Linked DNA regions of Breoghania sp. L-A4. The protein of the gene in region 1 interacts with the protein of each later gene in a pairwise test. Links are inferred from orthologs where the notes say so. Each region holds a gene or a part of one and is shown in the gene's direction. Other genes may lie near its edges. The genes, in order: D1F64_RS11385 and D1F64_RS01930.

Evidence for each region.
Region 2: the proteins of D1F64_RS11385 (region 1) and D1F64_RS01930 interact in binary tests that used the Escherichia coli proteins (3 or more experiments, as listed by UniProt). The link is inferred for Breoghania sp. L-A4 from one-to-one orthologs.

The regions. Positions count from the first base shown.
Region 1 is NZ_CP031841.1:2,472,668-2,484,151, forward strand. What follows is about bases 2,958-5,873. They hold D1F64_RS11385 (single-stranded DNA-binding protein), read left to right. Parts: upstream 2,958-4,096; coding sequence 4,097-4,651; downstream 4,652-5,873. Other genes in these bases: D1F64_RS11380 (SapC family protein), read left to right, coding at 3,105-3,887; D1F64_RS11390 (DUF2306 domain-containing protein), read left to right, coding at 5,017-5,415; D1F64_RS11395 (cation diffusion facilitator family transporter), read right to left, coding at 5,426-5,873. Also shown: excinuclease ABC subunit UvrA, read right to left, coding at 1-2,471; more of D1F64_RS11395, read right to left, coding at 5,874-6,385; D1F64_RS11400 (hypothetical protein), read left to right, coding at 6,537-6,896; D1F64_RS11405 (efflux RND transporter periplasmic adaptor subunit), read left to right, coding at 7,166-8,179; D1F64_RS11410 (efflux RND transporter permease subunit), read left to right, coding at 8,176-11,397; D1F64_RS11415 (MarC family protein), read right to left, coding at 11,404-11,484. UniProt on the Escherichia coli protein: Plays an important role in DNA replication, recombination and repair. Binds to ssDNA and to an array of partner proteins to recruit them to their sites of action during DNA metabolism. Acts as a sliding platform that migrates on DNA via reptation.
Region 2 is NZ_CP031841.1:394,789-406,307, forward strand. Bases 8,185-11,135 are described here. They hold D1F64_RS01930 (primosomal protein N'), read left to right. Parts: upstream 8,185-8,548; coding sequence 8,549-10,723; downstream 10,724-11,135. Other genes in these bases: fsa (fructose-6-phosphate aldolase), read right to left, coding at 8,185-8,210; D1F64_RS01935 (F0F1 ATP synthase subunit delta), read left to right, coding at 11,053-11,135. In the rest of the region: D1F64_RS01885 (2-oxoglutarate dehydrogenase E1 component), read left to right, coding at 1-572; odhB (2-oxoglutarate dehydrogenase complex dihydrolipoyllysine-residue succinyltransferase), read left to right, coding at 693-1,907; D1F64_RS01895 (hypothetical protein), read left to right, coding at 1,939-2,391; lpdA (dihydrolipoyl dehydrogenase), read left to right, coding at 2,440-3,846; D1F64_RS01905 (hypothetical protein), read right to left, coding at 3,930-4,148; D1F64_RS01910 (hypothetical protein), read right to left, coding at 4,339-4,803; D1F64_RS01915 (tyrosine recombinase XerC), read right to left, coding at 5,016-5,960; D1F64_RS01920 (DUF1835 domain-containing protein), read right to left, coding at 6,014-7,336; more of fsa, read right to left, coding at 7,557-8,184; more of D1F64_RS01935, read left to right, coding at 11,136-11,519.

The DNA.
Region 1 (11,484 bases):
ACGGCGGAGAAGAATTCCGCGCCTTCCTCCACCGTCATGTCCAGCACGTCGGCGATCGACTTGCCCTTGAACTGCACTTCCAGCGTCTCGCGGTTGTAGCGCTTGCCCTTGCATACGTCGCAGGTGACATAGACGTCGGGCAGGAAATGCATCTCGATCTTGATGACGCCGTCGCCCTGGCAGGCTTCGCAGCGGCCGCCCTTGACGTTGAAGGAAAACCGCCCCGGCGCGTAACCGCGCAGCTTCGCCTCGGGAAGCCCCGCGAACCAGTCGCGGATCGGCGTGAAGGCGCCGGTGTAGGTGGCCGGATTGGAGCGCGGCGTGCGTCCGATGGGCGACTGGTCGATGTCGATGACCTTGTCGAGATACTCCAGCCCGTCGATGCGTTCGTGCGGCGCGGGATGGGCGCGCGCGCCGTTGAGCTTGCGCGCGACCCCGCGGTACAGCGTGTCGATCAGCAGGGTCGACTTGCCGCCGCCCGAAACCCCCGTGACGCAGGAAAACGTGCCCAGCGGGATGCCGGCGGAGACGTTTTGCAGGTTGTTGCCGGTGGCGCCGATCACCTTGAGCTGCCGCGTCTTGGAGATTTTTCTGCGCTTTTCCGGCACCGGGATCTGCCGCGTGCCCGAAAGATACTGCCCCGTCAGCGAGGCCTCGCTGGCCATGATGTCGGCCGGCGTGCCGTGGGCGATGATGTGGCCGCCGTGCACGCCCGCGCCGGGGCCCACGTCCACCACATAATCCGCCGCCAGCACCGCGTCCTCGTCGTGCTCCACCACGATCACGGTGTTGCCGAGATCGCGCAGGTGCTTGAGCGTCACCAGCAGCCGCGCGTTGTCGCGCTGGTGCAACCCGATCGAGGGCTCGTCGAGCACATAGAGCACGCCGGTCAGCCCCGAGCCGATTTGCGAGGCCAGCCGGATGCGCTGGCTCTCGCCGCCCGACAGCGTGCCGGAATTGCGCGACAGGGTGAGATATTCCAGCCCGACGTCGTTGAGGAACTGCAGCCGCTCGCGGATCTCCTTGAGAATCCGCGCGGCGATGGCATTCTGCTTCTCATTGAGCGTGTCGGGCACATGCTCGAACCAGTCGCGCGCGTGGCGGATCGACATCTGCGAGGCTTGCGATATGTGCTTGCCGTCGATCTTCACCGCCAGCGCCTCGGGCTTCAGCCGGAAGCCGCTGCAGGCCGGGCAGGGGCTGTCGGACTGGTAGCGCGACAGCTCCTCGCGCACCCAGTTGCTGTCGGTCTCCCGCCAGCGCCGCTCGATGTTGCCGACCACGCCCTCGAACGGCTTCTGCGTCTGGTAGCTGCGCACGCCGTCGTCATAGGTGAAGGTGATCTCCTCGTCGCCCGAGCCATGCAGGATGCAATCGCGCAGGCCTTCGGGCAGATCGTCCCACGGCGTGTTCATCGACCCCTTGAAGTGGCGGCACAGCGCCTCCAGCGTCTGCGCGTAATAGGGCGAGGTGGAGCCGGTCTTGGCCCAGGGCAGCACCGCGCCGCCGCGCAAGGTGAGTGTGCCGTCGGGCACGACCAGATCGCCCTCGAACTTCAGCGTCGTGCCCAGTCCGTCGCAGGTCGGGCAGGCGCCGAAGGGATTGTTGAAGGAGAACAGCCGCGGTTCGATTTCGGAAATCGTGAAGCCGGAGACGGGGCAGGCGAATTTTTCCGAAAACAGCATCCGCTCGTGCGTCTCGTTGCGGTTCTGCAGCACCGCGCCCTCGGCCGCCGCCTCCAGCGGCTTGTCGGCGAATTCCGCCACCGCGATACCGTCGGCAAGCTGCAGCGCGGTCTCCAGAGAATCCGCAAGCCTCGAGGCGATGTCGGGCCGCACCACGATGCGGTCGACGACCACGTCGATGTCGTGCTTGAGCTTCTTGTCCAGCGCCGGCGCTTCGTTGATCTCGGTGAAGACGCCATCGAGCTTGATGCGCTGGAAGCCCTTCTTCATCAGCTCGGCGAGTTCCTTGCGGTATTCGCCCTTGCGCCCGCGGATCATCGGCGCCAGCAGATAGAGCCGCGTGCCTTCCTCCAGCGCCATGATCCGGTCGACCATCTGGCTCACCGTCTGGCTCTCGATCGGCAGGCCTGTCGCCGGCGAATAGGGCACGCCGGCGCGCGCGAACAGCAGCCGCATGTAGTCGTAGATCTCGGTCACCGTGCCCACCGTGGAGCGCGGGTTCTTCGAGGTGGTCTTCTGCTCGATGGAAATCGCCGGCGACAGCCCGTCGATCTGGTCGACGTCGGGCTTCTGCATCATTTCCAGGAACTGGCGCGCGTAGGCCGAGAGGCTTTCGACGTAGCGGCGCTGGCCCTCGGCGTAGATCGTGTCGAACGCCAGCGAGGATTTGCCGGAACCGGACAGCCCGGTCATCACCACCAGCTTGTCGCGCGGGATGTCGAGATCGACGTTCTTGAGGTTGTGCTCGCGCGCGCCGCGCACCGAGATGAACCGCGTGGCGTCGATCCTGGTGGCGACGGTGGTGGTAACGGCGTCGGATGTGGCTTCCGGCGGCTTGGTATCCGGCATGAAAACTTCCTCGCGGGCCCGGCGCGTCCGGGTCCTGAACAATGCGTGGTGGCGCTCGAGCGCGGCCCCCGATGGATCCGGTGGGCCGGGATGGGCGGCGCGCGAACTGGCTGCGGTCTGATGCCCCTTGAGGCCCGTGGCATCAAGTGGGAGGTTATACGGGTCAATCAAGGCGCTGTCAGACTCAATATTATAGAAGTACAAAAAGAGAACAAGAGCAAATGCGCGGGATGGTCCGCCCAAATTCCGTGGGGAGAACCCCGCAGCGGGATCGGGCCGGATTCTTCTCGAAAACACTTCAAATCCATCGAAACACCCCCCCGAAACAGGGCCGATTCCGCAGCGATCTGAATGAAATTCGCGACGTTTCGGACCGGTTCTGCAAGGCATCGGCGCCGGCTGCTTGTCCTGATTGCGTGGCGGCGTCGTGCCGCCTGCCAAGCCTGTCCGGGCCGCCGGATCGCCTGATACACGGGCAAAGAGTCTGTGGGCGAGTGCGCCTTTTTGTTCTAATCCCTTTGGATCTTTGCAATAGTGCCGCCATGAAAGACCTGTCTCAAGGGACCGCTTATGACCGATGATCCCGTCGAAACGCCGGCTGAGGGCAATGGCGCGGGCAGCGCCGCGGCTGCCGCGCAGGGCGGGGCGATGATGCCGCTGTTCTACTCCGCGCCCGAAGCGCTGAACCCGGACCGGCACGGCGCGCTGGGGCTGGATAGCAGCGATGACATGAGCTTCGCCGCCGCGACCCAGGCGATCCCCATCACGCTGGCGGAGTTCCCCGCCGCCTGCCGGACCTATCCCATTGTTTTCGTTGGGCGCGATGTGCCGCAGCCGGTGGCGATGGTGGGGCTGCGCCAGCAGCAGAATCTGTTCGTCGGCGCGGACGGGCGCTGGAAACCGTCCACCTATGTGCCGGGTTATGTGCGCCGCTACCCCTATATTCTGGTGCGCGAGAACAGCGGCGACAATTTCGCGCTCTGCATTGACAGTGCGTGCCCGCGGTTGCGCGACGGTGGTGAGGTCCCGCTGTTCGTCGACGGCAAGCCGAGCGAGCAGACGGAAAAGGCGCTGGAGTTCTGCGCCACCTTCCAGCGCCAGGCCGGGGCCACGGACACGTTCGTCGCCCGGCTCAAGGAGCTGGACCTGCTGGTTTCCAACCAGGCGCAATTCACCCTGAAGGACGGTGAAACCGTCCGCATCGCCGATTATTTCGTCATCGACGAGCGCCGCCTGCAGGAACTGCCCGATGAGGCCTATCTCGGCCTGCGCAACGACGGTCTGATGGCCGGCATCTATTGCCAGCTTCTCTCGACGCAGGTCTGGCCGGATCTCGTCGCCATGGCGGAATAGGCCTCCGCGCCCGTGTTGCGGCGGAAGGGGCGGCTAAGGCGCTGCTTGCATTGATGGGAACAAAATGCGAACATGTCCGCGTTTTGATCCTGCGGCGCGGTGGCGGCTTGCGGTATTGTGGAGCCTATTGTGGAAAACCGGATGGTTTTGCGATGTTCGCGCCGCAAAAGCGTTAGGGTCGCCCAAAGATTTGAGACGGGAGTTCAGACATGGCTGGCAGCGTAAACAAGGTCATTCTGGTCGGCAATCTGGGCGCCGATCCGGAAATCCGCCGCACACAGGATGGCCGTCCGATCGCCAATCTGAGTGTCGCCACCTCGGACAGCTGGCGCGACAAGAACACCGGTGAGCGCCGCGAGCGCACCGAGTGGCATCGTGTGGTGATCTTCAACGAGGGCCTGTGCAAGGTCGCCGAGCAGTATCTGCGCAAGGGTTCGAAGGTCTATCTCGAGGGCCAGCTGCAGACCCGCAAATGGCAGGACCAGAGCGGCCAGGACAAATATTCCACGGAAGTTGTGCTGCAGGGCTTCAACTCGACGCTGACCATGCTTGACGGGCGCGCCCAGGGTGAGGGCGGCGGTGATTACAGCTCCGGCGGACGGGTCGGCCAGGGCAGTCAGGGCGGCGGCGACTTCGGCCAGTCCGCGCCGATGAACCAGGGCGGCCAGTATGGCGGCGGTCAGGGCGGCCAGGGTGGCCAGAGTGCTCCGGGCGGCCAGCGCAGCGGCCCGGTCGACGACATGGACGACGAAATCCCGTTCTGAGCGAATGTTGGGTTGGATATTTTCGGCCGTTGGCATGATGCCGCCGACCCTTCGAGACAGCCGCACGCGCGGCCTCCTCAGGGTGACGTTGAGTGCGTGGCGATCTCACGAAAAATATCAACACGGACAACGTCATGCTGAGGAGCCGTCTCAGACGGCGTCTCGAAGCATCGGCGGCTTGCTCTATCGGTCCCCACTCCCTGCAAGGGCGGGTGCGCGGTGGAGGCGGGCTTGTCCCACCGGTTGCAAAGAATGGTTCCTGTGACCGGCGTTGCGCGGTGTCTGAGAGGAAGCGCCTTGCGCGGTATGCTTGCGCGGCCCGGCTCCGTTCAGGCCGCCTTTTCGCAATGGAGCACCATCGGCCGATGAGCCTCGCCCCTCTGTTTTCCGCGCCCTTGATCATCCAGCTTCATGCCTATGCCGCGTTTGCGGCCTTTGCGCTCGGATTGCTGCAGTTCGCCCGCGCCAAGGGTGACGGCACGCACCGGCGCTCCGGCTGGATCTGGGTGGCGCTGATGGCGGGGCTCGCCGGTTCGTCGTTCTTCATCCACGAGATCCGCCTGGTGGGACCCTGGAGCCCGATCCATCTGCTGGCGGTCTATGTGCTGGTGCAACTGCCGTTTGCGGTGTTCGCGGCGCGCGGCAACCGGATCCAGGCGCATCGCCGCGCCATGACGGGGCTGTTCGTCGGCGCGCTGGTCGTGGCGGGGCTGTTCACCTTCCTGCCGGGCAGGATCCTGCATCAGGTGGTCTTCGGCGGCTGAGCCGTCGGCGTCAGTGCGCCTCTGTCGCGGCTGCATCCGTCTCCTGGCGCACCATTTCCTCATGGTGCTTGCGGTTCTGCACCTCGATAAACAGGCGGCGGACCATCGGAAAACGCGCCTTGATGGTCTGTTCCAGCTTGTAGATCGCGTCCTCGACCTGGCCGACGGAGATGTCGTTCTTGAAATCCAGCGACACCGCCAGCAGCACGTCGTCCGGTCCCATGTGCATGGTGCGCAGCTCGTTCAGCGCGTCGACATTCGGTGTCTCGGCCACCAGCGCGCGGATGTTCGCCACCAGCTCCGGCGAGGCGGATTCGCCCAGCAGCAGCCCCTTGGTCTCATAGGCGAGGAAGATCGCCGTGCCGCCGAGGATGATGCCGATGACGACGGAGGCCGCGCCGTCGAGCCAGGGCAGGCCGAGAATCTGCGCCGCCGCCAGGCCGATGAAGGCAGCGACCAGGCCGAGCAGGGCCGCGGAATCCTCAAACAGCACTGTGAAAAGCGCGGGATCCTTGGATTGCTGCACAGCCTGCATGTAGCTGCGCTTGCCCTTGATGCTGGTGAACTCTCTCAGGGCGATGAACCACGCGACGGACTCGAAGATCATCGCCAGCCCAAGCACCACATAGTTGACGATCGGATTGGTGACGGGGTGCGGCTCTACGATCTTCTGGATGCCTTCGTAAAGCGAAACGCCGGCGCCCACGGCGAAAATCAGGATCGCGACCACAAACGCCCAGAAATACAGCTCCACCCCGTAGCCGAAGGGATGTTTGTCGTCGGCCGGCCTGCTTGCCTTCTTCATGCCGTAGAGCAGCAGCCCCTGGTTGCCGGTATCGACCAGCGAGTGAATGCCTTCCGACATCATGGCGGATGAGCCGGTGTAGGTGGCTGCGGCAAACTTTGTGACGGATATCAGCGCGTTGCCCGCCAGCGCCGCGTAGATGACTTTTTTGGAACCGGTCGCCATGAAATTCGCCTCGCGGGAACGTGAGTGGGAGCGTGTTGTCTACCGAGTAGGAAACATGGAGCCTGTTCGCAAGCGGCACACAGCCTGCCGGACCAATTTGATCGGGAGCAAGACCACGATGTGCAAATGCGGCGCGGCGATATTGGTTGCCATGGTACCTTGGTTTGTTTGCGCGGGGGCAAGTTTCGCCGGCGAGGCGGATGTGGTCGACGCCACCGCGCGGCCGATGGCGGACGGCCGCTGGAGCTTCTCGGTCACCGTGCGCCACGCCGATGCCGGCTGGGACCACTACGCCGACCGCTGGGAGGTGCTGTCGCCGGAGGGCGACGTGCTTGCCACCCGCGTCCTGCTGCATCCGCATGAGAACGAGCAGCCCTTCACCCGCGGCCTCTCCGGCATCGCGCTGCCGGCGGGAACAACCAAGGTGATTCTGCGCGCGCACGACAGTGTGCATGGCTTTGGCGGCGCGGATTTCCCCCTCGATCTGGATCCCGATCGCACCGGTGGCTGACATCGGCGTCCATCGCACCTCTCGGCTCGGGCCCTGAGTCAGATCAATGTTGCGCGCTTTTTTCAGGTTATGATTTTCGCACTGGTAATCGCCCCGGCGAGTGCCTATTAGTACATTCATATGTTCTAATATAAAGCCGCGACAAGACAGACAAAGGTGCGACAATGCTGCCAAACAGCGCTTTCAAGGCCTTCCCGGACCGCCCACGGCGGACCGTTGTCCGCCCTGCCACGGCGGTGGCGCGGGGACACGCCGACGCATATCGCCGAATGGTGGTCGCAGTTGGATGTCTCGCCCTTGTGGCCGCTGCGTTTCTCGCGCCGCCCGTTCGCGCCGAAGAATTCACGGTCGCGCGCGACACCGTTCAGGACACCAAGGTTGTCTACGGCACCGTTCAGGCGGCGGAACGGGTTCCCGCGCGCGCGCGTCTGTCGGGCACGCTCGTCGAGCTGATTGTCGATGAGGGCAGTTCGGTCACGCAAGGCGAGATGATCGCGCGGATTGTCGATGAGAAGCTGGCGCTCAGCCGCCGGGCGCTGGAGGCGCGCATCGACGCGGCGCGCTCCCAGGTGGCCAATCTCAAGGCCGACTACGACCGCGCCGCGACGCTGTTCGAGCGCGGCACCATCTCGCAGGCCCGTATCGATCAGCTCGACACGCAACTGACGGTCGCCCGCAACACGCTGTTGGCGACGGAGGCCGAGCGCGCGGTGCTCGACCAGCAGGTGACCGAAGGTGACGTTCTGGCGCCCGCCGCCGGCCGGGTTCTGTCGGTGCCGGTGACCCAAGGCTCCGTGGTTCTGCCCGGCGAGGTCATCGCCACCATCGCGATTGACGGCTATATCTTGCGGCTTGAGGTGCCCGAGCGCCATGCCCGTTTCATGCAGGTCGGCGATCCGGTGCGTGTGGGCCGGCGCGAGCTTGCCACCCAGGCGCAGGTCGGTGCCCCGGTGGAGAAACGTGGCCGCATCGCGAAGCTTTATCCCGAAATCAAGCAGGGCCGCGTGATCGCCGATGCGACCGTCGAGGGCCTGGGCGACTTCTTTGTCGGCGAACGCGCGCGGGTCTGGATCGATGCGGGCGAGCGCGCGGCGCTGGTGATCCCACCCGACTATGTGTCCACCCGGCACGGGCTGGACTTCGTGCGTCTGGCGCGCGAAACCGGCGCGTCGCTGGACATCATCGTGGAGCTGGGAGAGCCGCAGCCTCTGGCCGCTGACGGCGGTCCCGGTATCGAGGTGCTCACGGGCCTGCGCGCCGGCGACACGCTGGTGAAGCCATGAATCTGGGCCTTTCCGGAGCGCTCACCCGCGCCTTCATCACCTCACCGCTGACGCCGCTGCTGCTGTTCGCGGCCCTTGTGCTGGGCACGCTGGCGCTGGTCACCCTGCCGCGCGAGGAAGAGCCGCAGATCTCCGTGCCGATGGTGGATATTCTCGTGCGCGCCGACGGGCTGAAGGCGCCTGACGCGGTGAAACTCGTCACCGAGCCGCTGGAGACCATCGTCAAGGCGATCAACGGCGTCGAGCACGTCTACAGCCAGACGGTCGACGATCAGGTGATGGTCACCGCGCGCTTCTACGTCGGCACCTCTTCCGACAATGCGATCCTGCGCGTGCACGAGAAAATCCGCGCCAACATGGACCGGATTCCCGTCGGAATTCCCGAGCCGCTTGTCGTCGGCCGCGGCATCGACGACGTGGCGATCGTCGTCGCCACGCTGACGCCGACGCCGGAGGCCGCGGACCGCTGGTCGGGCAACGAGTTGCGCTCGCTTGCCGACGAGGTGCGCATCGAGCTGTCGCGGCTGCAGGACGTGGGGCTCAGCTATCTGGTCGGCGGCAGCCCCAGCCAGATCCGCGTCGAACCGGACCCCGAAAAGCTCTCGCTTTACGGCGTCACGCTCGACCAGCTGGTCGGCAAGGTCACCGCCGCCAACCGCTCGTTCATGGCCGGGATCATCCGTGACGGCGGCGACAGCGTGCCCGTGGTCGCCGGCCAGACGCTGACCGGCGTGCCGGACATCGGCCTGCTTCTGCTCTCAACGCGCGACGGCCGTCCGGTCTATGTGCGCGACGTGGCGCGCATCGTCGCCGACGCCGAACCGCTGGAAAGCCGCGTCTGGCACATCGAGCGCGGCGAGGACGGCGAAATGACCCGGGTGCCCGCGGTCTCCATCGCGCTTGCCAAGCGGGCAGGGGCCAATGCGGTGGTCATCGGCGAGGAGATCCTGCATCACCTGGAGGATCTGAAAGGACGGCTGATCCCCGAGGGCGTCGCGGTGCACATCACCCGCGACTATGGCGAGACGGCCAACGAGAAGGCCAACGAGCTGCTGTTTCACTTGGGCCTCGCGACTCTGTCGATCGTCGTCCTCGTCGCCTTCGCCATCGGCTGGCGCGAGGGGCTGGTGGTCTTCATCGTGATCCCGACCACCATCCTGTTGACGCTGTTTGCCTCGCAGATGATGGGCTACACGATCAACCGCGTCAGCCTGTTCGCGCTGATCTTCTCCATCGGCATCCTGGTGGACGACGCCATCGTGGTGATCGAGAACATCGCGCGGCACTGGGCCATGAAGGATGAGCGCACGCGCGCGCAAGCCGCGATCGAGGCGGTGGCGGAGGTCGGAAACCCGACCATTGTCGCGACCCTGACCGTGGTCGCCGCCCTGCTGCCGATGATGTTCGTCTCCGGCCTGATGGGGCCGTACATGAGTCCGATTCCGGCCAACGCGTCGGCGGCGATGCTGTTTTCGTTTTTCGTCGCGGTGGTGCTCACGCCCTGGCTGATGATGAAGTTCGCCTCAAAAGCGCCGGTTCACGCCCATGCGCCCGGCGACGGCCACGGGGATGGCGGCGTGCTGGGCCGGATCTATCGCGCGGTCGCCCGGCCGGTTCTGGCCAGCCGCCTCGGCGCATGGGTCTTTCTTCTGCTGGTGGGTGCCGCGACCTTGGCCTCCACGGCGCTGTTCTACACCACCGACGTGACCGTCAAGCTGCTGCCGTTCGACAACAAGTCCGAGGTGCAGGTGGTCTTCGATCTGCCTGAAGGGTCCTCGCTGGAGACCACGGAGCGGGTTCTGAGCGATGCCGCCGGGCGGCTGCTGGTGGTGCCGGAAATCGCCTCCATCCAGAGCCACGCGGGCACGGCCGCGCCCTTCAACTTCAACGGCCTGGTGCGTCATTCCTTTCTGCGGTCTTCGGCCGAGCAGGGCGATCTTCAGGTCAACCTGCTGCCCAAGGGCGAGCGGGACCGCGAGAGCCATCCCATCGCGCTTGAGCTGCGCGCGCTGCTGGCCGGTCTCGACGTGCCCGAGGGCACCTCCATCAAGGTCACCGAGGTGCCGCCCGGTCCGCCGGTCCTCGCGACCCTGCTGGCCGAGGTCTACGGCCCCGATCCCGACACCCGCCGCGCGGTGGCGACAAAGCTGCGCGGCATTTTCGAGGCCGTGCCCTTCATTGTCGATGTGGACGACAGCCTCGGCCAGCCGGCGGAGCGCCTGCGCATCGCCATCGACCAGGACAATCTGGAGTATCACGGCGTCAGCGAGGCCGACGTCTACAACACGGTTCAGAAGCTGCTGGGATCGACGACCGTCGGCTACTCCCATCGCGGCGAGGGCCGGCGCCCGGTGGAAATCGCCATCGCGCTTCCCAAGAGCGACCGGGTAATCGGCGAGCGGCTGCTGGCGACGCCTGTGCCGGCAAACGCGCTGCCGGGCAGCCGCGCCATCGTCGAGCTGGGCGATGTGGTCAGCCTGCAGCGCGAGCGCGCGTCGTATCTCGTCTTCCGCCACAACGCCCGTCCCGTGGTCATGGTGCAGGCGGAACTCGCGGGCGACTTCGAGGCGCCGGTCTACGGCATGCTGGAGGTGCAGCGGCGCATCGACGCGGCCGACTGGGGCGACCTGCCCAAGCCGGCGATCCTGCTGCATGGCCAGCCCGTTAGCGACGCGCAAGTTGCGGTGCTGTGGGACGGCGAATGGGAGGTGACCTGGGTGACCTTCCGCGACATGGGCGCAGCCTTCATGGTGGCGCTGCTGGGGATCTATTTCCTGGTGGTGGCGCAGTTCCGCTCGTTCAAGCTGCCGCTGGTGATCCTGACGCCGGTGCCGCTGACGCTGATCGGCATCATGATCGGCCACTGGCTGTTCGCGGCGCCCTTCTCCGCCACCTCGATGATCGGCTTCATCGCGCTGGCGGGCATCATCGTGCGCAACTCGATCCTGCTGGTGGATTTCATCCGCCACGCGCGCACGGCGGAGCGTCCCTTGCGCGATGTGCTGCTGGAGGCGGGCTCCATCCGCTTCAAGCCGATCCTGCTGACCGCGCTGGCCGCCATGATCGGTGCGGCGGTGATCCTCGCGGACCCGATCTTCCAGGGCCTGGCGATCTCGCTGCTGTTCGGCCTGGCGTCCTCGACCCTGCTCACCGTGCTGGTGATCCCGGCGATCTACGTGGCGCTCCGGGACGACGGCAAGCCGATGACGAAGGGGTAGCGGCCGTTACCCCGCGATGAACGCGCGGACGCCGTCGCCGACGAACTGCACGGCCAGCGCCGCCAGCAGCACGCCCAGCAGCCGGGT
Region 2 (11,519 bases), 2.1 Mb from region 1 along the record:
ATTTCCACATCCTGCGCCGTCAGATGAACCGGGACTTCCGCAAGCCGCTGATCCTGATGACGCCGAAGTCGCTGCTGCGCCACAAGCGTTGCGTGTCGACGCTGGAGGAACTGGGGCCGGATTCGAGCTTCCATCGTCTCCTGTGGGACGACGCGGAACTGCATCCCGAAGAAGGCATCAAGCTCGCCAAGGACGACAAGATCCGTCGCGTCGTGCTTTGCACCGGCAAGGTCTATTTCGATTTGCAGGAAGAGCGCGAAAAGCTGGGTCTGAACGACGTCTATCTGCTGCGCGTCGAACAACTCTACCCGTTCCCGACCAAGGCTCTGGTGCACGAACTCGGCCGCTTCAAGAATGCCGATGTGGTGTGGTGTCAGGAAGAGCCCAAGAACATGGGCTCGTGGTATCATGTCCAGCCCTACATCGAATGGGTGCTGACGCAGATCGACGCGGAGCACAAACGTCCCCGCTACGTCGGTCGCCCGGCCGCCGCGGCCACGGCCACGGGCCTCATGTCCAAGCATCAGGCGCAGCTCCAGGCATTCCTGGCCGAAGCCTTCGCGGAAGGTTGATCAATGGCTCGCGTCCCGATGGGGTGCGGGCCCTGGTTCCCGCAGCTCGGTCGGGTGCCACTGACACACGACTATTGAATTCACACAGCAGCAAGGCTGCAAAGCGAAGAGACGAGGATCATGGCAACGGAAATCCGCGTGCCCACGCTGGGCGAATCCGTGACCGAAGCCACCATCGCGCAGTGGTACAAGAAGCCCGGCGATGCGATAGCGGCCGACGAGCCGCTGGTCGAGCTTGAGACCGACAAGGTGACCATCGAGGTGCCTGCCCCCTCCGCAGGCGTGCTGGAGAGCATCGTCGTCGAAGAGGGCGTCACCGTTGAGGTTGGCGCGCTTCTGGGCATGCTGAAGGAAGGTTCCGGCGCGTCCTCCCCTGCCGCATCCGCTCCGGCTGAGCCTGCCTCCAAGCCCGCCGCGGCTCCGGCGGCTCCGGCTGAAGGCGGAGCCGACATGCCCCCGGCGCCGGCGGCCCGCAAGCTGATGGCCGAGCAGGGCGTCAGCGCCGCAGCCGTCGAAGGCACCGGCAAACGCGGTCAGGTTCTCAAGGGCGACGTGATGGCGGCGATCGAGGCGGGCACGAGCGCGCCCTCGGCTCCGGCCGCGTCCGTTCGCGCCCCGGTGGCCGTGGAAGACGGTCCGCGCGAGGAACGCGTGCGCATGACCAAGCTGCGCCAGACCATCGCCAAGCGGCTGAAGGACGCGCAGAACACCGCCGCCATGCTGACCACCTTCAACGAGGTGGACATGGGGCCGGTGATGGAATTGCGCAAGCAATACAAGGACCTGTTCGAAAAGAAGCACGGCGTGAAGCTGGGCTTCATGGGTTTCTTCACCAAGGCCGTCTGCCATGCGCTGAAGGAAATCCCGGCGGTCAACGGCGAAGTCGACGGCACCGATATCATCTACAAGAACTTCTGCCACATCGGCGTGGCGGTCGGCACGGAGAAGGGCCTCGTGGTGCCGGTGGTGCGTGACGCCGACCAGATGACGATCGCCGAGATCGAGAAGGAAATCGCCAATCTCGGCCGCAAGGCGCGCGACGGCAAGCTCGGCATGGCTGATATGCAGGGCGGCACCTTCACGATCTCCAACGGCGGCGTCTACGGTTCGCTGATGTCGACGCCGATCCTCAACGCGCCGCAGTCCGGTATCCTGGGCATGCACAAGATCCAGGACCGTCCGATGGCGGTTGGCGGCGAGATCAAGATCCGCCCGATGATGTATCTGGCGCTGAGCTACGATCACCGTATCGTCGACGGCAAGGAAGCGGTGACCTTCCTTGTGCGCGTCAAGGAAAGCCTGGAAGACATCCAGCGTCTCGTGCTGGATCTCTGACAACAGTCAAGGCGCATTTCGGAGGATGGCAATGGTCGTCGTATCAGCAAGACGCGGTCGCGCATTCGTCATGGCGGCCGCACTGGCCGTCGCACTCCTCCCCGCCGCCGCATCCGGCACCTTGCCGGGCGCGCCGGCGGGCGCGGCGATGGCCATACCCGGTACGCCGGCCACCACTGCGGGTGGACTGGTGCTTGCCGCCCGCGATATCCGCTGGCTCGAGGGCGAGTACAGCGTGGATGGCCGCAACCCGAATGGCACGCCTTATCGCGGCCGCGTTTTCATCACGGTGCGCGGCGATGACGTCTATTTTCGTTGGGAAATCGGCCGTGATGTCTACCGCGGCGAGGGCGGCTTCGTCGGCAACGTGCTGGTCATCGACTGGGGCCAGGCCGATCCGGTGACCTATGTGGTGAACACCGACGGGACCCTGAACGGGACCTGGAGCAAGGGCCTCGCCTCCGAGCGACTGATCCCGAGATAATGATCCGCGCGGCCAAGGGCCGCGTCCGAATAGCAAAAGGCGACTGCAATGTCCCAATATGATCTCGTCGTCATCGGCTCCGGCCCCGGTGGCTATGTGTGCGCCATCAAGGCGGCCCAGCTCGGCCAGAAGGTCGCCGTTGTCGAGAAGCGCGCCAGTCATGGTGGAACCTGCCTGAACGTCGGCTGCATCCCGTCCAAGGCGCTGCTGCACACCTCGGAGCTGTTCGAGGAAGCCGGCCACGCCTTCGAAGGGTTCGGAATCAAGGTCGGCAAGCCGAAGCTCGATCTGAAGGCAATGATGGGCCACAAGACGCAGGTCGTGGACGCCAACACCTCCGGCGTCGGCTTCCTGTTCAAGAAGAACAAGATCGAGGCCTTCCAGGGCACCGGCAAGATTGTTGGCAAAGGCAAGGTTGAGGTCGCGCTTGAGGACGGTAAGACGCAGGTTCTCGAGGCGAAGAACATCGTCATCGCCACGGGGTCCGATGTGACGCCGCTGCCGGGCGTCGAAATCGACGAGAAGCAAATCGTCTCCTCCACCGGCGCGCTGGAACTCGACAAGGTTCCTGGCAAGATGATCGTCGTCGGCGCGGGTGTGATCGGTTTGGAGCTGGGCTCTGTCTGGCGCCGTCTCGGCGCCGAGGTGACCGTGGTCGAATACCTCGATCGTATCCTGCCGGGCATGGACAACGATGTCGCCAAGCAGTTCCAGCGCATGCTGGCCAAGCAGGGCATCATCTTCAAGCTGTCGTCCAAGGTCGCCGGCGTCAAAAAATCTGGCAAGACGCTCGAGGTTGTCGTCGAGCCGGCCGCCGGCGAAGCGGCTGCCGAGACCCTGGAGGCCGATGTGGTGCTCGTCGCCATCGGCCGTCGCCCCTACGTGCACGGGCTCGGCCTTGAAGAGGTCGGGGTTGCGCTGGACGAGCGCGGCCGGGTGAAGACCGACGCGCACTACAAGACCAATGTGGACGGCATTTACGCCATTGGCGACGTGATCGCGGGTCCGATGCTGGCGCACAAGGCCGAGGACGAGGGCGCGGCTTTGGCCGAGATCCTGTCCGGTCAGGCCGGCCACGTGAATTACGACGTCATCCCGGGAGTGGTCTACACGATGCCGGAAGTCGCATCCGTGGGCAAAACGGAAGAGGAGCTGAAGGCTGCCGGCGTCAAATACAAGGCAGGCAAGTTCCCCTTCACGGCCAACGGACGCGCCCGGGCCATGGGTCATACGGACGGGTTCGTGAAGATCCTGGCGGATGCCGCAACCGACCGCGTTCTGGGCGCGCATATCGTCGGCGCGGGCGCCGGCGAGATGATCCACGAAGCGGTGGTGCTGATGGAGTTCGGTGGTTCATCCGAGGATCTCGCGCGTACCTGCCACGCGCACCCGACCCAGTCGGAAGCTGTGCGCGAGGCTGCCATGGCGACCTACGGCAAACCGATCCATATGTGATCGCGCGCCGCAAGGCGCGCAATCAATCGCGTGGACTCACAAAAGCCCGGGACGTGCGCCCGGGCTTTTGCTCCTTTCAGGCCCTATTCGTCGGTCTTGTCGTCTGTCGCGGCCTCGACCTGCGGCAGCGTCTCCAGATCGTTTGTGGCAAGCGCGCTGGACATGGGCTCCTCGACGCTTGCGATGGGTGACATGGGCGCCTGGGTCACCTGATCCTGCTTCATGAAGGGGCAGGCGAAGGCGGCGGAGGCGGCAAGCGCGAAAACCGATGCCAGGCCAAACGTTGCAATCTTGCGGGACATGTGAATCTCCTGCTGATGTGGCTGCGCTGATCCTGGGACCCTGCGCGCGGTATCGCGCCCGTCACGCTATGCGTCGTCTGGGCGCGCGATCCCTCAGCCGTCGTCAGCATACCGTAACGGAAACCATCCGCAAAGGGCCGCGCACGGGCCACCGCGTGCGCCGCCGCGTCATTCTTCGCAATCGCTGGTATCAGTCGGCGCGGCGAAGCGTGAAGGACTGCCGCTCGCGCTTCTTGCGCGGGTCGTGGAAATCGTTTTCCACGTAGGCGTCCATGCGGCTGTCGTTGACGGCCAGCTCAACGAAACGGTGCGCCGAATAGGTGGTGTAGATGGCCTGGAAACGGCCATTGCCTGCCCGGATACCTTTCGTCCAGCCCCAGGTGCAATCGCGCGGCGCGCATTTGGTGAAGGTCCGCGTGCGATGCACCAGACGGTTGTCCTGGCACTCGGTTTCCACCTCGATCCGGCTGACGTCGCCCGACCGCGCATTCCGGTTGCGCCACACCCCGGTCTCCGGGGCGTAACACGCGTTGAACTCCGGGTTGCTCGCTCGTTCATAGACCACGGCCAGCGTCGTGCCGCCAATGGCGACGACGGCGAAGACGAGGGCGAAAATGCCGACTGCCTGCGATTTGAATGAGGAAGCTTTCGTCATGAAGGCCCTCCTTTCAGGCGTTGTGCCTCCAGCTCTCGTGCATTGTTACAGATTGAAATGAAGCATTGGTAAATTGTGCGATCGGGCACAGACGTCGCCCTTTTATGCGGCGAAAATTGTCGGCGCCGTTTATCTATTGGAAGCGAGAAAGCGATAAATCACAATCGATTCAAATCGTAGTTATGTTGAAAACTGGACCAAGTTAAGGCGCGTCAAGCGCGTGGATGAGCCTGCTTGTACACTTGCAGAAGGCGCTCCGTTTCCACATCCGTGTAGACTTGCGTGGTCGACAGGCTGGCGTGGCCGAGCAGTTCCTGAATGGTCCTGAGATCGCCGCCGCCTGAAAGAAGGTGCGTGGCGAAGGAGTGCCGCAACGCATGCGGTGTGGCGGTGTCCGGCAGGTTGAGCGCGCCGCGCAGCCTTTGCACTGCAAGCTGGATGATGCGCGGGGACAGCGGTCCGCCGCGCGCGCCGCGAAACAGTGCGCCGTCCGCGGCCAGCGGGTAGGGGCACAGGGCGATGTAGGCGGCCACCGCCTCGCTGACGATGGGCAGCACGGGGACGATCCGCTGCTTGCCGCCCTTGCCGGTGACGCGGATGACCTCGACGCCGGGTTCCGGCGCCTGTGCCCGGGTCAGCGACAGCGCCTCGGAAATGCGCAGCCCGCAGCCGTAGAGAAGCGTCAGCACGGCGGCGTTGCGCACGCCGATCCAGGGTTCTTCGTCGAGCGCCTCCTCCGCGTCGACCATCCTGCGTGCGGCCTCCGCCGACACGGGCTTGGGCAAGCTCTTCTTGCGCCGCGGCGCCCGCACGGCCCGCGCCGCGGCCGCATTGGCCAGCCCCTGGCGCTCCAGATAGCCGAGAAACGACCGCAGCCCCGCCAGCCCGCGGGCCAGGCTTTCGCCGCTGATCCCCTCGCGCCGGCGGCTTGCGAAGAACGCGCGGATGTCGGCGGGCAGCAGCGCGCCGAGCGCTTCGGGTCCGGGCGCACCGCCGTTGTGCAGCGTCAGGAAGGAGAGGAACTGCCGCACGTCGCGATCGTAGGCGACCAGGGTCTTGTCGGCGAGCCGCCGCTCCGATCCCAGATGGTCGAGCCAGTCGGACACCAGCCGCATCAGGGCGGGCGTGGCGATGACGAGGGGGGCGGGTGCGGTCATCGAGCGGATCTGTCCGGCTTCCGGGTGATTCAGCGGCGGTTGCGTCGAGAGTCTCAAAGCCGCGCGGGGATCGCAACCGGTATTTGTTGGACCGGGTCCCATCGCCAGTCCGGATCCGAAAAGCACCGGGTTCCGCCGACCCAACGGGCGACAGGCCCGCAACAGCCGAAGTCGCGCATTCCGATCGCAAGCGCCTCGCCGATTGCGGTGAGTGCGAATGTCGCGGACGCCGGATCATTCCGGCCGCCATCGATCACCTCCAGCGCCGGGTCGTCGGCATCGAGCAGGCCCGCCAAGATGGACCAGAACATCAGATCACCAAGAAACGTCAGCGGCTCGCGTTCAAGCACCAGCGCGCGAAAGATGTGGCCGCCGCGTTTGGGGCCGTCACGCAGGATATCGAGCGTCAGTCTCTCGGTGAGCGACAGGCCGTCGCGACTGCCGGGCAGCTCCGAAAGATGGCGTATCAAGGCTCTCGCCATATAGGGCAGGCCGGGCAATGCGCGGCGCGTCGCGATTGCATGCAGTGGCAGAGGCGAGGGTCCGCAAAGCGTCTCCCAGACAGCCGTCCCGGCCGCAACCATGGGGGCCGTGACGGGCTGCCGGTCCGAGAAGATCCGACGCAGCGCCACGGGCGAGAGATGACCCAGGCCGTTGAACCGTTCGATGCCGGGAAAGCTGTCCAAGCTGACGATCGACACGGGCGTGTCGCCCGCATGCCGTCCGAGCACGTCGAGCGCACGGGCGAGCAGCAATTGGTCGTAGGAATCATGCTCGAACCACAGGACGATCTCGTCGAAGCTGCCGGCTGCCATCAGCCGTTGCTGCTGGTCGATCATGCTGGCGCGCACCTGCTGCCAGCCCGGCCCGGGGCCGATGTCGTGCGTGTCGATGAATGTCGCACGCAGATCGAAATAGACTGGATCGAGGTCATTCGCGGGCCGGACCAAAGGGCCCTGGCAGAGCGGGTCGGAGTACTCCAGAAACTCTCCCGAGAATCCTGCCGCGCGCAGGCCTTCACGGATGTCGGAGCCGCAGCGCACGTGCAGGGTCGCGCGGGCGCCATCCGGAGCCGGTGCGTTGCGCGCGATTGCGCGTCGCGCGTCGTCCATGCGGGCGATGTGATGCACCAGTCGCGGCCAGCTCTGCACCCCCAGTTCGCGCGCGATCACGAGCTGCGCGTCAGCAAGCGCGGAGAACCGCTCGGGCATGTCTGCCGGGGCGAGTTCGGATGCCTTGGGATGATGACGCCGGAATCGGTCGAGCGCGGCGGGAGTTCCTGCGCGCATGCCGTCGCGAAGCTCCTTGGCCTGTTTCTTCTGCTGGGGGAGGGAAAGCGGGCGTTCGTCGTCGCTGAGGACGGGATTTTCGGACATGAATGGACCCAATCTCGATGTATCTGTGTCCGCCAGCCAGAACGAGTGGGTGTCGAGGCGCGAAGTCGTCGCTTTGTCAGGTCGCGGGCGCAGCCCTTTCCGCGGACAGAGGCGGCGCCGACCGGAGCGCCGAGTAGAACTGTGCCGCGAGGGACGATACGGCGCAACAAAAAAGGGCGCCCCGCGGGACGCCCTTTCATCGCGTTTGCAGATGCTTGGATTACAGGATCTTCTGGCCGGTCTTCGCCCAGTCGTCCATGAACTGCTGCAGGCCCTTGTCGGTGAGCGCGTGGTTGACCAGGCTCTTGAGCACGGCCGGCGGCACGGTTGCTACGTCGGCGCCTGCAATCGCGCTCTGCTTGACGTGGTCGGCCGAACGGATCGAGGCGGCGAGGATTTCGGTCTCGAAATCGTAATTGTCGTAGATGGCGCGGATCTCGGCGATCAGCTCCATGCCGTCGACGCCGAGATCATCCAGCCGGCCGATGAACGGCGAGATGAAGGTCGCGCCGGCCTTGGCGGCCAACAGCGCCTGGTTGGCGGAGAAACACAGGGTGACATTGACCATGTGGCCCTCACCGGTCAGCGTCTTGCAGGCCTTCAGGCCATCCCAGGTCATTGGCAGCTTGATGGCGATGTTCCTCGCGATCTTCGCAAGCTCGCGTCCTTCCGCGATCATCGCGGAGGCTTCCAGCGCCACCACTTCCGCCGACACCGGGCCGTCGGTCAGACCGCAGATCTCGGTGATCACCTCACGCACGTCGCGGCCCGACTTGAGGATCAGCGAGGGGTTGGTGGTGACGCCATCGAGAAGGCCGGTTTCGGCCATTTCACGGATTTCCGTGACGTCGGCGGTATCGACGAAGAATTTCATGGGGTCGGTCGCTCCTGAAGGTCTGTGTCCGGATTCAAGGTCCGGGCCTGAAAATGCCGGCCGCCCGATGGCGGACGCTTTCGGCGTTTCTTTATAGTAATGCGACGCGAATCGCACCCCGAATTCGCGCGAAATTCGTGTTCAGTTGCGCAAATGACCGCGCCGATTTGCGCGAAAGTTGCGTTCCGGGGATGACGCCGCCTCGCGCCAGGCAAGGGAAATCGTTTCCGTGCTTTGCGGTAGGCAGGCTTTGTACGCTAGACCGTTCGGCGGAGGCACGCTGATCGTGTTTCGCCGGTGCGCCGGATTCTCAGGCCTCAAGATCGTTGGACCCCGTGTTGTCGGACAAGCCTCTCGTCGTTCCCGTTCTGGTGCCGGTCGCGGTGGACGGCCCGTGGTCCTACCGGGTGCCGCCGGGCATGACGGTGCGTCCGGGGTCCATCGTGCGCGTTCCGGTCGGCCCGCGCGAGGTCATCGGTGCGGTCTGGGATGGCGAGGCCGATGGCGCGGTTGCGTCCAAACGCCTGCGCGACATCGCGCATGTATATGACGCGCCGCCGCTTGACGACGACATGCGCCGGTTCATCGACTGGGTCGCCAACTGGACGCTGTCGCCGCCCGGCCTGGTGCTGCGCATGGTGGTGCGGCTTCGGGACGCGCTGGAGCCCGAGCCGCCGGTCAAGGGCATTCGCGTCGGCACCGTGGTGCCCGAGCGCATGACGGCGGCGCGCGAGCGGGTGCTGGAACTGGCGTCGGATGGTCAGGCCTGGAACCGGGCGGAGCTCACCCATCAGGCGGGCGTCAGCTCCGCGGTCGTGGGCGGGCTTGTGAAACTCGGCGCGCTGGAGATCGTCGCCATGCCGGCGGCCTCGCCGCTCGCGGCGCTGGATCCGGACAAGCCGGGGCGCGAGTTGACGCCGGCGCAGCAGGAGGCGGCCGAGGCGCTGCGCGCCTCCGCAAAGGGCGGCTATTCCGTCACGCTCATTGACGGCGTCACCGGCTCGGGCAAGACGGAAGTCTATTTCGAGGCGGTGGCGGAGGTGCTGAAAGCGGGCAAGCAGGCGTTGATACTGTTGCCGGAGATTTCCCTGACCGCGCAGTTTCTCGAACGCTTCGAGGCGCGTTTTGGCGGAAGACCGGCGGAATGGCACTCCGATCTCGCGCCCAAGCAGCGCGCGCGCGTCTGGCGCGGGGTGGCGGACGGCACCGTTCAGGTGGTCGTCGGCGCGCGCTCGGCGCTTTTCCTGCCCTTCAAGACGCTCGGGCTGATCATCGTGGACGAAGAGCATGACACCGCCTTCAAGCAGGATGACCGGGTGCCCTATTCGGCGCGCGACATGGCGGTGGTGCGCGGCCATCTGGCGGATTTTCCCGTGGTGCTGTCGTCGGCGACGCCGGCGATCGAAAGCCGGGTCAATGCGGATGTCGGCCGTTACCGGCGCATTGTGCTCAGCGAGCGCGCCACGGGCGCGGAAATGCCGCGCATCGAACCCGTCGACATGCGCAGCCATGGTCCCGAACGCGGGCGCTGGCTGGCGCCGACGCTGGTCGACGCCCTGAAGGCGACCATCGAGAAAGGCGCGCAGGCGCTGCTGTTTCTCAACCGGCGCGGCTACGCGCCGCTGACGCTCTGCCGCGCCTGCGGCCATCGCTTCCAGTGCGACAATTGCTCCACCTGGCTGGTCGAGCACCGGTTCCGCGGTCAGCTCGTGTGTCACCACTGCGGCCATCAGGAGCGCAAGCCCGATGTCTGCCCGGAATGCGGCGCCGCCGACTCGCTGGTGGCCTGCGGCCCCGGCGTGGAGCGAATCGCCGAGGAAGTGCGCGCTCTTTTCCCCGACGCGCGCGCCCTGGTGCTGTCCTCGGACAATCTCGGCGGACCGGAGCGCATGCGCCAGGAGCTGAAGTTGGTCGAGGAGGGCGGCGTGGACATCGTCATCGGCACGCAGCTTGTCGCCAAGGGGCATAATTTCCCGATGATGACGCTGGTCGGCGTGGTCGACGCGGACCTCGGGCTGGCGCATGGCGATCCCCGTGCCGCCGAGCGCACCTTCCAATTGCTTGCCCAGGTGACCGGACGCGCCGGGCGTATCGGCGGCGGCGGCCATGGGATACTGCAAAGCTATGCGCCCGAGCACCCGGTGATCCAGGCGATGTTGTCGGGTGACCGGGACGCTTTCTACAGCGCCGAGATTGAAGCCAGACGGCTCGCCGGGCTGCCGCCGTTCGGCCGTCTTGCGGGAATCGTCATCTCAGGCGAGGATCGGGCGCAGGCCAACGCCTATGCCCGCGCCTTCGCGCAGGCCGCCCCGCGTGACAATCGCGTCGCGGTGCTTGGGCCGGCGGATGCGCCGCTCGCGCTGGTGCGCGGCCGCCACCGCTTCCGGATTCTCATCCAGGCCGACCGCAAGATCGATCTGCAGGCCTACCTGCGCGGCTGGCTGGCCGTGGCGCCCAAGGCGCGCGGATCGCTGCGCGCCCAGATCGACATCGACCCGCAAAGTTTCATGTAGCCGCATTCGGTCCGGCGCCATCGGGCCTGCTTCACGCGCCGGGCGTCACATGGCGAACGGCGGCCAGATCGGGCTTGCGGAGCGCTGCGCCTTATCCTTTGGTGGTAGTTTTGCCGGTTTCGCACCCAAACACCGTGGGAAAGCGTCCTTGCCGCGGGTCGGTGATGTTGCGCACCCGTGATCCCTGTGCTATGCGAAGCCCGACATTCGGGATGCAGTTGCGGCTTGAACTGGCTGCGTCCATAAATATCCAATAATTCCAAGGTCTTATTTGGTGAGTATTTCACACGATAAGGCCTTGGTGCGCGTCTTGAGAGAGCACGAACCCGGTGACAGACAACGTATCCCAAGTCTCAGGTGTCGCGACCCGATACGCCTCTGCGCTTTTCGACCTCGCCCGCGAGGAAAAGGCGGTCGAGGCGACGGAGGCCGACATCTCTCGTCTTGAGGCGATGCTGAACGAAAGCTCGGATCTGATGCGCCTCGTGCGCAGCCCTGTTTTCGGCACCGATGATCAGGTTGGCGCGATGAAGGCCGTGCTCGGGAAAGCCGGTATCGGCGGTCTCGTTGCCAACTTTGTCTTCCTGGTGGCGGACAATCGCCGTCTGTTCGCGCTTCCCTCGATGCTCGCAAGCTTTCATGCGCTCGCCGCCGCCGATCGCGGCGAAGTGACTGCCGATGTCGTGTCGGCACAGCCCTTGTCCGATGCCAATCTGGCCGCCCTGAAAAAGGCGCTCAAGGCATCCACCGGCAAGGACGTGAAAATCAATCCGACCGTCGATCCTGCGTTGATCGG